2 regions of the Brevibacterium paucivorans genome follow, and region 2 is predicted to be linked to the other one. Evidence: riboswitches for the same ligand, from Rfam matches in the RefSeq annotation. Region 2 holds a riboswitch; the other holds the start of a gene.
The links. A riboswitch is a leader RNA that binds a small molecule or an ion and turns the genes downstream of it on or off. The one in region 2 is predicted to bind thiamine pyrophosphate.

Region 1 (8,781 bases), 880 kb from region 2:
GCCCGGTTTACCCGCGTTCAGCACGGCACCTCCCCCGGTGAGAACGGCACAACCCAGGGGCGCCGCAATTTGGGGTGGGACGTCCGAACCCACCTTGACGATCGAGGCGACGTTGACCACTGCATGGGTGGCGAACACGCTCACACCCAGGTGGTGGTTGATGGGTTCGCCTGCGTGACCGGCTCGCGGGTGGGTGGTTTCGCCGGATTCGCTGAGCCTGCGCACGTCTCCGTCAAAAGGCAGAACGCCGGCGTTGTTCGACGCGGTCCCCGGGGTACACGGGAGCTTTCCGTCGGTCGCACAGTTGGCGCACTGCCCGCACCGAGGCAAGAACACCGTCACCACGTGGTCGCCGGGGGAAAATCCGGTGACGCCCGCGCCCACCTGCTCGACGACCCCGGCGCCTTCGTGCCCCAGCAACATAGGAAGGGGCCGAGGTCGGTTACCGTCCACCACAGACAGGTCAGAGTGGCACAGCCCGGCTGCGGTCATGCGGATGAGTACCTCGTGCGGGCCGGGTTCGTCCAGTTCCACTGACGTGACGTCGAGTGGACGGGACTGCGCGTATGGACGTTGGGCTCGCATTTCGCGTAAGACCGCACCGGTGATTTTCATGAACCCTCCTTGACCCAAGTCAACCTGCGTTGAACTCATGGTATGCGCAACTCAACGCAAAGTGAGGGGTTCTAGCGGACTTTTACTTCACCAGTTCAAAACGCTCCACAACGCGTGCGGACGCCCAGAAGTGCAGTTCGTACATGCACGCCTGACGGAACGTCTTTTCCATCTTTTCGCGTTCAGCGGGGCGCGCGTTTTCCAGCTCGCGTTCCAGAATTTCGACGGCCTGGCGGGTTCCAGCGTCGAACTCTTCCGAGTCGTATTCTTCGATCCACTGCTTGTATGGGTGCGCGTCCATCCCGTCGCCTACCAGGCGGGTGAGCACCTTACCTACGTGGGCATATACCCAGAAGCATGGGAGAACGCCGGCCACTCCCACCTCGTACGGTTCGGTGGTCGCAGTCGCCATGAGGAATGATACGTATCCCAAGGTCGTGGGCGAAGCGACTGGTTTTCCGTTCTCGTCGTTGAGTTCGGCAATGTGGCTTGAAAATTCGGTCGATTCGAGTAGCGCTTCGTGCATTTCGTTTTCTACCGCAACGGCCGTTCCCGCCGAGGTTGCCCAGAACCGCATGTCTTCGTTGTTAGCGGCCCGGTGCCCCAGCAGGAGCATGGTGCGCGCGTACCCGTCCAGGTAGATTTCGTCCTGGATGAGGTAGTTGGTGAATGCGCGTGCGTCCAGGTCACCGGCTGCGAGTTCCTGTAGGTAGGTGAGGTTTTCGGTTGCGGTGATGATGTCGTCGCAGGAGTCCCACAGGGCTTGCGTGCGGGGGCCTGCAACGTAAAGGTTGCGTAGTTCACGACCAATTTCGGCGGCCGAGGTCGTCGTAGTCATGAGTGTTCCTTTCAGTGGGTTGGGTTTGAGTGAGATGGGTTTCAGGGAGGCTGTCAGTCAGACTTCACGGAGATGGGATCGTCACCATGTGGTCAACGGGGCCGTGGGCCCCGTTGGGGTCGAGTGACAGTGTCCAGTCTTTGCCGGATTCCAAAGCGCGAGCGAGGTAGTCAAGGGCGGTGCCGACGACCTCGGGAACATCCAGGGTTCCTTCCAGAGCCTGCCGGGCCGCCAGCGCGGTAATCGCAGCCGAGAGCGTGCACCCGGTTCCGTGGGTGTTGGGGGTGGTGATGCGCTGGTGGCGATATTCGGTGAGAGTGACGTCGGTGCCGTCGTTGAGCGCCAGCACGTCGAGTACCTCGTCGCCGTCACCGTGGCCGCCTTTGACCAGAACACCTCGGGCGCCGCGTTCGATCAGTTCGCGTGCCTGGTAGCGCATGGTGTCGAGGTCGTGGGCGGGTTCAACGTCGTCACCTAAGAGAAGTGCGGCTTCGGGAAGGTTGGGAGTGATGACGTGGGCGGCGGGCACCATGAGCGTGCGCACGGCATCCACGGCGTCTTCTTCAAGCAGTCGGTGCCCGGAGGTGGCCACCATGACAGGGTCGACGACCAGGAAGCCTAAACCACCTCGGCCGGCGCGTTCTGCAACCAACTCAACGAGTTGGCGTGTGCCCAGCATCCCGGTTTTGGTCGCGTCTACGGGCATATCCGTGAGGACCGAATCGAACTGGTCAGACACGAAATCGTTGTCGATCCCGTACACGCGGGAGACTCCGTGTGTGTTCTGTGCGAGCAGCGCGGTAATCACTGAGGTTCCGTATGCGCGCAGGGCCGTGAAGGTTTTTAGGTCGGCGTGAACGCCTGCTCCACCGGAGGGGTCTGTTCCAGCGATACTCAACGCGACAGGGGGTCGTGACATGTCGATCTCCTTAACTGGTTTGGGTTCCCCACAGGGGGTCAGAGGGTCAGTTCTGAAACGCGTGGTGGATTTTGCGTGCCTCGACTTGCGGGTCGGTGGCAAGGCAGATTGCTGATACCACGCATACCCCCGCGACCGAGGTGTCCTTAAGTTGCGCTGCCCGCTCTGCTGTAATTCCGCCAATGGCAAAGACCGGGATCGCCGAGGTGGCAATGAGGTTTTTGAGTGTGTCGACACCCAACCCGGCTGGGGCACCTTCTTTGGTTGCGGTGTCCCACACGGGACCCACACCCAGGAGGTCCACTCCCCCGTTGCCGAAGTCGCCGTGGACGCGGGCGGCTTCGATTTCTTCCGGGGTGTTGGCGGACAGGCCTATCAGTGGGGTGTTTCCGATGAGTTCACGCACTTGAGGCACGCTCGTGTCGTCTTGTCCTACGTGGACGTGAACGTCGTGACCGTCATTGATGAGGCTGGCAGCGACCTTGACGCGGTCGTTGACGAACACGGGCACTGGGCGGGTGATGTTGTTGGTGTGGCGGGCGTTTTCGACGGCTTCGAGAACACTCAACGTGAGTGTGGCGAACGTGTCGTCGGTGGCGTGTTTGTCGCGTACTTGCACGATTCCGGCACCCCCGGCCACGGCCAGTTCAACCGTTTGTGCCACCGTGCGTCCTGCCTGTTCGCACATTTTGGTGTCGGTGATGAAGTACAGGGACGCGTCGATGTCGCTCAAACGAGGGTTGGTCACAGTTCCTCCGTGGTCACGTTGATTGCGTGCAGATCAGTTTCGGTAACTGCGTGAAGTTGGTCCAGGAAATGAACTTTGAAGCTACCTGGCCCGTCTGCCAGTTCGTGTGCGCGCAGACCGGCTGCCGCAAAGTGTGCGTGCGCGGTCACGGTGGCTTGGTGGTAGCGGGTGAGTTTTTCTTCCGTGGTAGTTGATTCGCCGAGGAGGTGGTGGGCTGTTCCTGCATACCCTGCTACGAGCGCTCCCAGGGAGCACCCGGTTCCTACGACGAGTGGCATGTAGGTGGACCCGCCTGAAACGTGGCTGACATAGGTGGTTTCGCCGATCGTGGTGACGATCGCGTCTGTAGGCCCAGAGATGGCCACCACGGACCCGAACTTGCGGCTGAGCTCACGTGCGGCAGGCAAAGCCGACTCAACATCGTCCACTGCTTCGATACCTCGGGCGCCCTGACCCATTCCGGCGAGCCCCGCCACCTCGGACGCGTTTCCACGCACCACGGTGGGGCGTTCGCTTAAGGCCCGGAAAACCCGGGCAGTTCGGAACGGAGCCACTCCCAAACCAACGGGGTCTAACACCCAGGTGGTTCCGTCCTCGGTGCGCTGTTGCACGGCAGCGTCAATGGATAAGTACGTGTGCGAGCTGGGAGTCCCAAAGTTCACCGATACACCGTTGGCGACTTTGGCGAAAGCTGCAGCGTCGGCTTCGTGGTCGATCATGGCAGGTGATGCACCCGATGCAAGCAGAATGTTCGCGGCAACTTCTTGCACCACAGTGTTGGTGATGCATTGCACCAGTGGCGTGAGCTCACGCATGTGGGTGAGAAACGCGGGAGTGAATTCCGGCGCGTTTCCGGTACGACTGTCAGATACAGGCGTCACGCTGACTTCCCTTCGCAGGCATTAACCAAACAGGTTCACGGGTATGATCTCAGCCTTTAAAAGGCACCCCGAGTCTGAACCACACTGTACATGTGGTGTGTGAGTTTCGCGAACTACCTTTAGCGTGACTGGTAGTTGGGCGCTTCCACCGTCATTTGAATGTCGTGTGGGTGGCTTTCTTTAAGTCCAGCTGCGGTCAAGCGCACAAAGCGTCCTTGTTCTTTGAGTTCGGGAATCGTGCGCGCGCCCACGTAGAACATGGTTTGGCGCAGTCCACCCGTGAGTTGGTATGCGACGTTTTTGAGTTCACCGCGGTAAGCGACCCGACCTTCGACGCCTTCTGGGATGAGGTCGGTATCGGTGGCGACATCGGCCTGGAAGTAGCGGTCCTTGGAGTACGAACGCCCCTTACGTGGCGCCATGGCACCCAACGAGCCCATGCCACGGTATGTCTTGTACTGCTTTCCGTTCACCAGGAGCAGTTCACCTGGGGATTCCTTACATCCGGCTAGGAGGCTACCGAGCATCACGGAGTCGGCACCGGCGACCAGTGCCTTGCCAATGTCACCCGAATACTGCAATCCACCGTCACCAATCACCGGAACGCCGGCTTCGCGTGCGGCCTGATAGGCCAGGTGAATCGCGGTGACCTGTGGAACTCCTACACCTGCCACGATGCGGGTGGTGCAGATCGATCCTGGTCCAACTCCAACCTTGATGGCGTCGGCTCCTGCGTCGATGAGTGCTTGGGCGCCTTCGCGGGTGGCGACGTTTCCACCAATAACTTGGACGTGAGAGAAAGCGGAGTCCTTTTTGAGCGTCTTGATCATGTCGGTGACGCCACGTGCGTGACCGTTAGCCGTGTCCACCACGATGACGTCAGCGCCAGCTTCGGCCAGCAGGCCGGCACGCTCCAGCGCGTCTCCGTAGAACCCTACTGCGGCACCTACAAGGAGCCGACCTTCAGAGTCCTTGGACGCCAGGGGGTACTCTTCGCTCTTGACGAAGTCTTTAACGGTGATGAGCCCGCGGATCACATTGTTCTCGTCGACGAGTGGCAGCTTCTCGACCTTGTGTTCAGCAAGGATTTCAAAGGCTTCTTCTGAGCTCACGCCTACTGGAGCTGTGATCAAAGGTGCCTTTGTCATGATTTCGCCAACCGTTTTTGTGGCGAACTCTGCTCGAGGAACGAAGCGCAGGTCACGGTTGGTGATGATTCCCACGAGCACGTTGTTTTCGTCCACAACAGGAAGACCCGAGATGCGGTACTGGCCACACATTTCGTCGAGCTCTTGCAGGGTCTTGTCGGCGGTGATGGTCACGGGGTCGGTGATCATGCCCGACTCCGAGCGCTTTACATAGTCGACCTGGGCTGCCTGGTCTTCTTTGCTTAGGTTGCGGTGGATGATTCCAATTCCACCGATGCGTGCCATGGCAATAGCCATCCGGCTTTCGGTCACCGTGTCCATGGCGGCAGAAATCAGAGGGATGTTGATGTCGAGTTCGCGAGTCAACCGGGTGCGAGTTGAAGCTTCAGACGGGATGACGTCGGTGTCTCCGGGGAGCAACAGGACGTCGTCGTAGGTCAAACCGGTGAGTGAAAACGGATTCTCTGCTTCGCGGAAATGCTGTTCAACTTCGCTCATTGGGCCCCTCCCCTTTTGTCCTACCAATACCCGCAATCCTAACGCTTTCGACTGGCAGTCATGACCGTGAGGGTGTGAGTTTATAAACAGGTGACTCAACCGTTTGGTTGATGGGACAACCAACCCGCTGGGCGATGGATTCGAGAGGGGCTAAGAGCACACTGAAGTTATGTTGATTTTTGCTATTGCTTTCATCACTGCAGCCCTGGTTTTCTACACCATGGGTGTGTGGGCAGAACATAAGAAAAAAGTTCTCACGTGGCCTCATGTGATCCTGTTTGGGCTGGGATTGGTGTGCGACGCAACTGGAACCGAGTTCATGCGCCGAATCGCGCAGTCCGACTCTTTCTCTTTTGGTGGCGAGGCCGCCCAGATCTTGGGGCTCATCATGGCTGTCACCGGAGCGTTGGCGCTTCTGCTCATGGCCATCCACTTTGTGTGGGCGCTTTACGTCATGATCAAAGGTTCGGACCGTGCGCGTGCAGTGTTCCACAAATTTTCTCTTGTGGTGTGGGGTATTTGGCTGGTCCCCTACTTCACCGGAATGGTTGGCGGAATGCTGTAGTGTAACGGCGCAAAACGAGCGAAACTACGCAATATATTGCGCCGTCATGCTCACTTTGCGCCGTTTGGACTCAATTTGATCCTGGACGCAAAGCGGCGTTCCTCACCACTGAGCGGGTCTCGGAACTCAAGCCCAACGGCACACAAACGCAGCGGGTGCGAAAAGTCGTACGGGTCCTGGTCCAGGTCGTGTGGGTAAACGGGATCACCCAGGATCGGCACGCCTGCGCCTAACATGTGAACCCGCAACTGATGAGTTTTGCCCGTGTGCGGAGTGAGCACAAACCGGCCAACAGGATCACCCTCATACGTGCCAACCACGTGTGAAAACTCGATACGAGAACGCGCGTTGATGGGCCCGTCGACTTCTCTAACACCACGTGTTCCCTTGTCTTTTTCGATCCGCGACTCGCACTCACGCGGAAACGCCGCCGGGTCAAAGTCGCCCGGAAGAATCGCTAAGGCCTCATAGGTTTTATCCACTTTTCGGTCTTGAAAAAGCCGCTGATACGCCCCGCGCGTGCCCGGATTGCGCGATAAAATCAAGAGCCCGGCCGTCACACGGTCAAGCCGGTGAATGGCCACCAGGTCCGGTTCGTCACGTTCTACCCGCAACCGTGTGACCACGCATTCGCGTACAAATCGCCCATTTGGTGTCGAGGCCAGGAAGTGAGGTTTGTCCACTACCAGCAGGTGTTCGTCCTCATGCACCACGGTCACGTCGAACGGCACGCGCGCTTCCGGCGGCACGATCCGGTGGAAGAAGTAGAAGCCGCCCGGGGTCACAGGTGTCTCCAGGGTGACCGGCCTGCCGTTTTCGTCTACGAGCCCACCCCCGGCAGGATCGGCGATGTAGTCGAGCTCCTCACGCGAATCCGGGAAGTCGGCTAACAGCCAGTCGCGGACAGTCGCGGGAACTGGTTCGTGTTGGCGGGAGTGCGTCTGATTGCCGCCAGGTGCGCGCAACCGGGTTGCGCTGATCCCTTCCCGAGGTCGTAGCGGGCTTCTCATGCCCCTTACCCTACCGACACCTCGGGCGCCATCAGCCAAACGGCCTGACGAAACAGCGCAAAACGAGCGAGACTACGCACTATATTGCGCCGTTTTGCTCGCTTTGCGCCGGCTGACCCACGACTTGGGCAATGCGTTGCGCTTCATTCGCTACGTCGCGCACGTATTGATCGGACGGGTTGTAGGCCTTGATCGCGTCCGTGTACCCGTTCAGGTCGCTCAGGTTCCGGTTGTTCGCGCACAGAAAAGCCGCCGCTGACGCTGTCGCGTCGTCAATGTTGTGCGGATCTTTCGTGCCGTCGCCGTTGCCGTCCACTGCCACCTGATTCCATGTTGCGGGGATGAACTGCATGGGGCCCACAGCTCGGTCGTGTGTGCGGTCGCCGTCGAGTCGCCCTCCGTCAGTGTCGCGGATATGCGCCGTACCTTCACCACGCAGTTGAACACCAAAAAGGTGGGGCGTAACCTCGCCGGAGTCGTTCACGCTGGCACCTTTGTAGCGCCCGTGATCGGTCTCGATTTTGCCGATTCCAGCCAACGTATTCCACGACAACCCGCACTGCGGACTGCGCTGAGCAGCCCACACCGTTGCCGCGACATACGCCTGCAAGACACGCTTGGGGATCCCCGATTTCTCACTCGTCTCGCGCAACCACGGGTTATCGACGGCAACCCCACCTGCCACTGGGTCAACGGCAGGCATGGAGGGCACAACCGGCGCTGGAATCTCCACAACTTCCTCGGCCTGGCTGTCCGCCCCGTCCGTGCGGAGGTTTACAAACACCAGCCCTGCAAGTACGACCATCGCAATCGACATCGCCATGAGCGGGATTGCCCACCACCGTGATACCCCCGCCGAGGTCGTCGCCGCCTTCGTACTGACCTTGGCTTTCGTACTGGCCTTGGGTTTCGTCGTGACCTTGGGGATTTCGACGGTGTCGTGCAGGCTGCTGGCGTAGCGTTCGTCTTCACGGTGCATTATGAGTCCTCCCTGACCCACACGCGGGCGGCCAAGATGGCCAGTGCAACGCTGCATGCGAGCGCTGCCCCAAAGACTCCCCACCACCAGTTCGACGGCCCTTCGACCGAGCGCGTTTCTGGGGCCGCTTGGCGAGGTTCCGCCGGCGGGTTAGCACGCACAATGTCGCCAGTAATCGAGGCCGCTTGGCAGTGACCAATGAGCGCGCCCAGGGGCGAGCCGGCCACCTGAGCTGGCAGTTTCTTACCCACGTTGAACCGAAGGAGAACTGTGGCCCGGCGTTCGTGCCCGTGAACTTCGCGAGTCAGCGTTTCAAACTCCACGTCATACGCACCCGGTTGGTTAAACATGAAGGTGGGGGTGCTGAACTGCCCAGGTGTGACCGTCGACTGTGACCCTTGACGAAGGTTCTTGGTGTTTTTCCCTAGCGCATCTTTTTGCTGAATGAGGACGCTGCCCGGTCCGCTCACACGGGTGAGCGTCACCTCCATAGACTTCACGAGCGCCGGGTCCAGGTCGTTTGCGCTCCACCCCACTGCGGGCGCGTTTTGGCCACCGGTTGCCCATACCTGAGATCCGG
Region 2 (8,781 bases):
GTCGACATCTGGGTCGGTGTCGATTGCTTTCGCAATTCCGGGCAGAGCCTTCCACATTTCCCGCGACAGGGCGTTGCGCTTTTCAACACGCGAAATTGTCAGAACAGCGATTCCGTTTTCAACGCTGTACTCAAAACCTGGGACGAGCGGAACATCGTGCGTCATGGTGTCTCCTCGGACAGGGGCCAGCTGTGGCCAGGGATGTGGAAGTAGCTCTTACGCGACGAGGCGGAGACCTAGGTAGATCTCCGCCTCGTTGCGTTTAGGGTTTTAGCGTTCTGCTGGAACCTCGCGCTGAGCTTCACCGTGGTACGCGCTCAGCGGGCGGATCAGCGCGTTGTTGGCGTGCTGTTCCATGATGTGTGCGGTCCAACCGGTGATGCGGCTCATCACGAAGATGGGCGTGAACTGTGGGGTGTCGAAGCCCATGAGATGGTATGCAGGACCCGATGGGTAGTCGAGGTTGGGGTAAATTCCCTTGCGGCCCACGAAGTCCTCTTCGAACGTGTTGTACAGGTCCAGAAGGTCGTTTGCGCCCTTGACCTTGACCATGTCTTCGAACGCTGCACGCATGGTTGGAACGCGCGAGTCACCGTTCTTGTAGACACGGTGTCCGAATCCCATGATCTTTTCTTTGTTGGCAAGCGCGTTGTCGATCCATGCGGATGCCTTGTCGGCGGTTCCAACTTCTTCGAGCATGGCCATAACCGCTTCGTTGGCACCACCGTGCAGGGGTCCCTTGAGGGCGCCCACGGCGCCGGCAACTGCAGAGTGGAGGTCCGAGGTGGTGGAAGCGATCACGCGAGCAGTGAAGGTGGATGCGTTGAAGGAGTGCTCTGCGTACAGGATCATCGAGATGTCGAAGCAGCGCACGACTTCGTCGGCTGGGACTTCGTCAAACACCATCTTGAAGAAGTTAGCTGCGTAGCTCAGGTCGCTGGTAGGTGCGACCGGGTCCAGGCCGTGACGACGACGGTGGTCGATTGCCACGATGGTGGGCAGCTGGGCGTACAGGCGCTCTGCCTTTGCCTGGTTGGCTTCTGGAGAGTTGTCTTCGGCCTGTTCGTCAACGGCACCCAGGTATGACACGGCTGTCTGCACAACGTGCATGGGGTGAGTGTCCTTGGGCAGAGCCAGGATGATGTCGACGAGTTCCTGGTCGATTGCGCGCTGACCGCGTTCGCGGGCAACGAACTCTTCGAGCTGCTGCGCGTTAGGCAGTTCACCGTTCCAGATCAGGTAGGCGACTTCTTCAAACGAGCAGTTCGCTGCGAGTTCCTGAACCGGGTAACCACGGTAGGTGAGCGAGTTGGTTTCCTGAACGACTTTCGATACAGCGGTGCTGTCGACGACGACGCCGGCAAGCCCCTTCTTAATGTCTTCGGTCATGAGTGGTTCTCCTGTGAAAAGTTGAATACGGCAGCGTCAAATTCGTTGTAGGAAGCGTAGTCGATCGTGTCGTAGAGGTCGGCGCGTGTCTGCATTCCCTCGACCAACGACTCCTGTGTTCCTTCGCGGCGGATCACTTCGAGGCCACGTTTGATGGCTCCCATAGCGATACGCAACGTGGTCACCGGGTAGATCACCAGCTTCACACCAGCATTAGCGAGCTGTTCGGTGGTGAACAGTTCGCTCTTCCCAAATTCGGTCATGTTCGCAAGGATCGGAACGTCCAGAGCGTTTGCCATGGCTTCAAATTCGCCGAGGTCGCTCATTGCTTCCGGGAAGATGAGATCGGCACCTGCGTCGGCGTACGCCTTCGCACGGTCAATTGCCGCGTCCAGACCTTCCTTGGCGCGCGAGTCGGTGCGTGCGCACAAGACGAAGTTCGAATCGCGGCGCCCCTTGACTGCAGCCGAGATTCGCTTAACCATCTCAGCAGTGGAAACGACTTCCTTTCCGTCCAAGTGGCCACAGCGTTTGGGGTTGACCTGGTCCTCCAGGTGCATCCCTGCAACACCGGCGTCTTCAAACTCCTGAACGGTACGAGCGACGTTCATCGCTTCGCCCCATCCGGTGTCAGCGTCGATGAAGGTGGGCAGGTTCGTCACCCGCGAGATGTTACGGCCGTGGTCGACGACCTCGGTCAGGGTAGTCAACCCAATGTCAGGCAGCCCCTGGGCTGCCGAGAACGCACCACCGGAAATGTAGACGCCTTCAAAGCCAGCCTGCTCAATGAGCTGCGCGTTGATGGGGTTGATTGCGCCGGGGAACTGGACCAGCTTGTCGCCGGCCAGCAGCTCCCGGAACTTCTCACGACGAACGTGAGCGGGAGTCTGTGCACCTAGCATTAGAAAATACCCTTCGATGTGATTTCGTCTGCACCGTCAACCACGAAGTTGAGCTGGCGAACTTCGTCAGCGCTCAAGTCTGGCAGGTTTTCGGCGAGTTCGATGAAGCGGTTCTGCTCTGCTTCCGAAACGATGCCTTCGGCAAGCGTGCGGAACTTCTGAACGTAGTTTTCGCGCACGAACGGACGAGCACCGTTGGGGTGAGCGTCGGCAACAGCGATTTCGTCAACCTTGGTGGAGCCGTCCTTGAACACGATTTCCACGCGACCACCGAATGCCAGTTCGTTGGGGTCGGTGGAGTGGTAGCGACGGGTCCACTCTGGGTCTTCGCGGGTTTCGATCTTGTGCCACAGTTCAACGGTTTCTGGGCGTCCCGCACGCTCAGGTGCGTAGGACTTTTCGTGGTGCCAGCCCTGGTCTTCCATAGCGACCGCGAAGATGTACATGATCGAGTGGTCGAGCGTTTCACGCGACGCCTTTGGATCCATCTTCTGTGGGTCGTTCGCACCGGTACCAATCACGTTGTGCGTGTGGTGTGAGGTGTGGATGGTGATCTTTTCGATCTGCGACAGGTCATCGATTTCGCGACCCATCTTGCGAGCCAAGTCGATGAGTGCCTGAGCCTGGTATTCCGCGGAGTGTTCCTTGGTGTAGGTGTCCAGGATCGCGCGCTTCGATTCGCCTTCACCTGGCAGCGGAACGGTGTAGCGGGCTTCAGGGCCGGAAAGGATCCATGCGATAACGCCGTCTTCACCTTCGTAGATGGGGCTTGGAGCGCCTTCGCCACGCATAGCGCGGTCAACAGCTTCAACGGCCATCTTGCCTGCAAATGCTGGAGCGTGAGCCTTCCAGGACGAAATTTCACCCTTACGTGACTGGCGGGTTGCCGTGGTGACGTGCAGAGCCTGGCCTACGGCCTGGTAGATGACGTCGGTTGGGAGGTGGAGAAGCGCACCGATTCCGGCAGCCGCGGATGGGCCCAAGTGAGCGACGTGGTCGATCTTGTGCTCGTGCAGGCAGATGCCCTTGACCAGGTCGACCTGGATTTCGTATCCGGTAGCAATACCGTTGACCAGGTCCTTACCGCCGATTCCCTTGTGCTGTGCAACAGCCAGAATCGCTGGGATGTTGTCACCTGGGTGGGAGTATTCCTTTGCCAGGAAGGTGTCGTGGAAGTCGAGTTCACGAACGGCGACACCGTTTGCCCATGCCGCCCATTCAGGTGAGATGTGGGTGTCGTTGGAAACACCGAATACGGTGGAGCCTGGCTCCAGCTTGTGGGCGAGGGACTGTTCGCGTGCGTGCTTAGGGGCCGAACGGAACACGGATGCGGCGGCAACAGCGGCGTTGTCGATAACGCGGTTGATCACCATGTCAGTGACATCGGCGTCAACTTCTACCGGGTCAGCAGCAACCTGGGCGATTTTGTAGGCCAGCTGCTCTTCACGTGGCAGGTTCTCTGAGGACTTGTACGTACGAACTTCGTGATTGATCATGCGAGGTCTCCTTCGCGCGGGTTGGTCCGCATTCGTATGTGGTGTCTACCACTCTATTACCTATGAGAAGCGTCATAGCACCGGGCCCCTGGTTGTGGCCCGAACATCAGTGAGGCACTTCACAAGTATCTCGACATCAAGATAAACGACGCGGTCGGCGTTTCCCAAATGCAGGTCGGATTTGTCGTCGAATTTGTCGGCCTACTTGCAGCCGCGGTTTGACCGGTCAGTCAGGGTAAAGGTGTCGAGCGTTCCCCGCTTGCCTGTCGTTGAAACCTCGTACGCAGTCACGCGCAACGAGCAACGTTGTGCCTTCACACCCACGTAGCCGGGCACCTTGTTGCCTTTGGCCACAGCAGCCCAGTCGGCGCCATCCTTGTTGCTGTAGAACTTAGAACCGCTCGATGAGGTTGCGGTCATGTAGATCGCCTCGCCCTTCTTCTTGACCTGCTTGCTACCACCCTTCGCGCCTGCGACTTTGGCACCGTCTCCGTTTGTCAGGTAGCTACGGGTGTACACGTGGTCGTGGCCATTCATCACGAGGTCGACATCGGCCTCGGCGATATATTTTGGAAGCTTTTCGCGCAACAGTTTCACGTCAGCGTCGTCGCGGTGCGGGCCGGACGAGTATGGCGCGTGGTGGAAGGCGACGACCGTCCAGTTTGCGTCACGCCCCTGGTCGGCTTTGACGTCCTTGATGAACTGGCCGTGTTTCTTCCAGTTGGGGTTGTTGCTGTCCAGGACGATAAACAGCACCCCAGCGTCCTTGTACCAGTAGTCGCCAATGCCTTTCTGGTTTGGCTGGCGGAAGTGTTGGATGTGGCTAACGGGGTTGAGCATTTCGTGGTTGCCCTTGATTGTCATGTGCGGGAGTGTGCGCATGACGTCTGGCGCGAAGAACGCGTCGTACTGTTTGCCCGTGCCGGTGTCGATCTGGTCGCCGAGGCTCAAGAGGAATCGTGCGTTCGGGTGTGCCTTAGCGGCCGAGGTGACTGTCCGGTTCCAGCCTTCTGCATCGTTGGGCTTTCCGTTGCCGGAGCCGATCTGTGGGTCGCCTACCGCTAGGAATTCACCGTTGTCAGCGGCGAAAGACTTTGGGGTCGAGAACGTGTAGACGTCCGACCATCCGTTTTTGTCGGACCCAACCTGGTATGCGTACCGGGTGTTCGCTTTCAGCCCCATGACGTGCGCCTGGTGGTAGAGGCGAGCGCGGTCAATTGACACTCCCGATTTTTCTTCTTTGACCGTGCGAGCGCCTTCCGGAAGTTTGCCACCCACCATTTCCTTGACGGGAGCGATCTTGACGCTCTGTTCGCCGATCTTCTTGGTGTACCACGTGAAGGCGCGGTCGGTGTTGCGGTCGCCCACCTGCATGCCGAGGTTGTAGATGTCGGCCTTTTTCGTCGCCTCGGCGCCCGTACCCAGGGCGGGACTCAGACCCCCGGATGACAGCAATGCAACGAGTCCGAGCGTGGTGGCAAGCGACTTGATCTTCATTCGAAAGCTCCTCTGGGCAGGCGTCTAGCTACAACAACTGACAACGGCCCATATAGTGACCGTTTTGGGTTAACTGCGTTCGACCTTTGGGTGCACCGCAGGTGACCTGTGCGCAGTCACGTGATGTTTTCGCGGTGAAACGCTTGTACGCTGTGAGCGAAATTTGTGCAAAAATTGCCGGTATGACGCGCACCGCTTTGGACTATGACGAAAACTGGCTCGAACCTGAAGAGCTCAACCGCCTCAGGCGCAAGCTCCCGCTCACATATGTACACGGAGTACCCGTTCAAGTGAGTGACAGTGGCGAGGTTGAACGGATTGGTCTGCTCCTGCGCACCCTTCCAGACCAGACCCTGGGCCGCGAAATCGTCGGTGGTCGTGTCCGCTTCCACGAAACTCTGCGCAGTGCACTCGCCCGGCACTGCGAACAGGACCTGGGCCCTCTTGCGCTACCGGTTTTTCCCACCTCGCTTACCCCGTTCCATGTGGCCGAATACTTCCCCACTCAAGGCGTGAGCAACTATTACGACCCTCGCCAGCACGCAGTGGCCCTGTGCTACATCCTGCAGGTGCGAGGCGAATGCACTCCCCGCCAAGACGCGTTGAGCTTCGACTGGTTCACCCCTCAAGAACTTCTGCGCGACGACATCATCGCCGACATGTGCCACGGCCAGCACCACATCGTCAAGGCAGCCCTTGCGCACCTGGGGATCCTGCCTTAGAAAGCCGGGGAACACCTCGGGCAGTTTCTTCCCAGAAGTTTATTCATACTCCGTTTATGTGTAATGTGTGATCCGCGACAGGGGAGCGCCATCAGGGGCGCTGAGAGTGCTTATGCAGACCCTCGAACCTGATGCGGTTAGGACCGCCGAAGGGAGTCGAGATTCTCTTTACCCCTCCTGAATCCTTGGGAGGATACATGTCATCGACGACAGCGACTGAAAAGACTCAGGCTCACACGTACTCGTGGCGAGTTGTTGACATTGTTGTGTGCGCCGTAATCGCGGTTGCGGTCGGGCTTTTGTTTGCCTTGTGGGCAGCTCTGTGGAGTGGTTTTGAGTTGCTATTTGCCACGACTTTCCCGCCTGCTGTGGCCCTGTTTGGTGGCGTGTGGGTGCTCGCGGGCCCGCTGGCCGCAATGATCATCCGCAAGCCTGGTGCCGCGCTGTTCTGTGAGCTGCTGGCCGCGATTTTCGAGGCTGTTTTGGGCTCCCACTTTGGTGTGGTTGCGGTGTTCTCCGGGTTCCTACAGGGGCTCGGCGCAGAGCTCGTTTTTGCCGCGTTCAGGTACCGCAAGTTCACGCTCCCCGTGAGCATTCTGGCTGCCATGCTCGCGGGACTGTTCATGGGTGTTCACGAATCGATCATCTACCTTGCGGAATGGTCGCTAGGCTTCCGGGTTGCTTACACCGGTCTTGCCGTGCTGTCATCAGCAGTTTTGGCTGGGGTGATCCCGTGGTTGCTCACGCGCATGCTCGCATCAGCTGGAGCGCTTAACGCGTTTGCGTCTGGCAACACCGGGCGCGAGGTGTGAGTCACCTCAGCGCAACCGATTTTGGGTGGAAGCACGCCGGCCGTAAACGTGCCGCCCTCACCGGGATTTCGGTGGAGATTGAGGCTGGCGAGCGTGTTCTGATCGCAGGGGCGTCCGGGGCCGGCAAGTCTACGTTCTTGCACGCTGTGGCCGGTGTTCTGCCCAGCGAGTCGGGAACTCAGTTTGGGCAGTTGCTTATCGACGGAACGGCTCCGGACCCTACCCGAGGTCGTACCGGCCTGGTATTGCAGGATCCCGATTCGCAGGCAGTATTGTCGCGGATTGGCCCTGACATTGCGTTTGGGGCCGAGAATCTGCGTGTTCCAGTCGGGGAGATCGCTGACCGCGTGCAGTGGGCTCTAGACACGGTGGGGTTGCCGTTTCCGCAGGATTGGCCCACGTCCAAACTGTCGGGTGGGCAGAAACAGCGGGTGGCTCTCGCTGGTGTACTGGCGATGCGCCCGTCGATCATCTTGTTGGATGAGCCCACGGCAAACATTGACCCGCAGTCAGCTCCTGGATTGAGGGACGCTGTTATCAGGGCTGCCGATGAGACCGGCGCGACGCTTTTGGTGGTGGAGCACCGGCTGGATCTGTGGGCAGACCATGTGGATCGTATGGTGGTCCTCTCCCCCACCGGGGTGATTGCCGATGGTCCACCGCATCAGATCATGGAAACACATCGTCAGGAGTTGGAAGACGCCGGCTTGTGGCTCAGCCACGTGCGCCCAAAGCGTCGCAAGTTACGCGAGGCCACTGGTCCGCAGATGCTGGAAGTCGACGCCACCGTGGGACGTCAAACGGACGTCAACCACGTGGAGTTTTCCCTGGCCCAAGGCCAAGCGTTAGCGATCACGGGGGCCAACGGGGCCGGGAAGTCCACTGCGGCCCTGACGGCGGCTGGGCTTTTACGACCTCGGGCGGGGCAGGTCACAGCAAGCCCTGAACTACAAGCCTGGGCGCCAGAGTTTCCCGTACGTAGCGCCAGCCCACAAAAGTGGAAAGCGCGGGCGTTGGCGCGCAGGATTGGGAAGGTGTTTCAGACTCCTGAGCACCAGTTCGTCACTCGCACGGTGCGTGACGAGTTGGTGTTGGGCGGGGTGGACCCGGACTCGGTGTTGGAGCGGTTACGACTTGACCATGTGGCATTAGCGCACCCGTCGACACTCAGCGGTGGCGAGAAGCGGCGGTTGAGTGTCGCGTGCATGCTGGCCGCGCCCGTTCTCATTGTGGACGAGCCCACGTTTGGGCAAGATGCGCACAGCTGGCGCGAGCTGGCCCGGTTACTCAACGAAGCGGTTGATGGCGGGGCGGCCCTGCTGACGGTCACGCACGACCCGGATTTTATTCACGCAGTGGGGGCTGACGAGTATGGGATTTGAGGTTCGTTCAACTCCGCTCACGCGCACCAACCCGCTCACCAAGATCGCCATTATGTTGCTGATTACGGTGGGGGTTGTCCTGTCGATTGACGTGGTCAGCGCGTCACTCATGATGGTGTTTGTGATTGTGTTTTTCCCGCTGACTGGGTTTCCGGTGAAGCGGTTGTTTACCCATTTGTGGTTCATTCCGCTGGCCGCGTTTGCAACGGGGTGGGCAACTGTTCTGTTGGCTGAAGGGGCTGGCCCAGTCCTGTTCACCTTTGGACCGTATGAGGTGACGAGCAGGTCTGTTGAACTGGGCTTTGCGCTGTTCTTGCGGTCGCTGGCAATGGCGTTGCCGTGTGTTGTTTTAGCGTTTTCGATCGATTCCACTGAACTGGCTGATTCCCTGGTTCAGCTATGGAAAATGCCTGAACGATTCGTTTTGGGGGCGTTGGGAGCCGCGCGGTTGGCGGGGCTGTTGTCAGAACAGTTGGAGACGATCCGGTTTGCCCGCCGTGCCCGAGGTGTCTCCCACGGAGGTTTCTTGGGTGGCCTTCGCGATTTCTTCCCTATCGCGTTCGCACTGCTCACCGAGGCGA

Region 1: linked by a shared signal. The riboswitch ahead of thiM (hydroxyethylthiazole kinase) and the one ahead of JOE56_RS07345 (ECF transporter S component) in region 2 are both predicted to bind thiamine pyrophosphate.

Annotation. Positions count from the first base shown of each region.
Region 1 covers NZ_JAFBCP010000001.1:712,862-721,642, forward strand. Annotated here, with positions in the region: gene JOE56_RS03345 (alcohol dehydrogenase catalytic domain-containing protein) at 1-615, opposite strand, end outside; gene JOE56_RS03350 (TenA family protein) at 698-1,453, opposite strand; gene thiD (bifunctional hydroxymethylpyrimidine kinase/phosphomethylpyrimidine kinase) at 1,518-2,372, opposite strand; gene thiE (thiamine phosphate synthase) at 2,419-3,120, opposite strand; gene thiM (hydroxyethylthiazole kinase) at 3,117-4,001, opposite strand; TPP riboswitch at 3,992-4,082, opposite strand; gene guaB (IMP dehydrogenase) at 4,121-5,647, opposite strand; gene JOE56_RS03375 (HsmA family protein) at 5,817-6,212, shown strand; gene JOE56_RS03380 (pseudouridine synthase) at 6,263-7,222, opposite strand; gene JOE56_RS03385 (lytic transglycosylase domain-containing protein) at 7,302-8,201, opposite strand; gene JOE56_RS03390 (hypothetical protein) at 8,201-8,781, opposite strand, start outside.
Region 2 covers NZ_JAFBCP010000001.1:1,589,626-1,598,406, reverse strand. Annotated here, with positions in the region: gene JOE56_RS07375 (enoyl-CoA hydratase/isomerase family protein) at 1-165, opposite strand, end outside; gene JOE56_RS07370 (bifunctional 2-methylcitrate synthase/citrate synthase) at 271-1,389, opposite strand; gene prpB (methylisocitrate lyase) at 1,386-2,291, opposite strand; gene JOE56_RS07360 (MmgE/PrpD family protein) at 2,291-3,787, opposite strand; gene JOE56_RS07355 (purple acid phosphatase family protein) at 3,989-5,284, opposite strand; gene JOE56_RS07350 (DUF4916 domain-containing protein) at 5,467-6,006, shown strand; TPP riboswitch at 6,076-6,178, shown strand; gene JOE56_RS07345 (ECF transporter S component) at 6,204-6,818, shown strand; gene JOE56_RS11640 (ABC transporter ATP-binding protein) at 6,815-8,200, shown strand; gene JOE56_RS07335 (energy-coupling factor transporter transmembrane component T family protein) at 8,190-8,781, shown strand, end outside.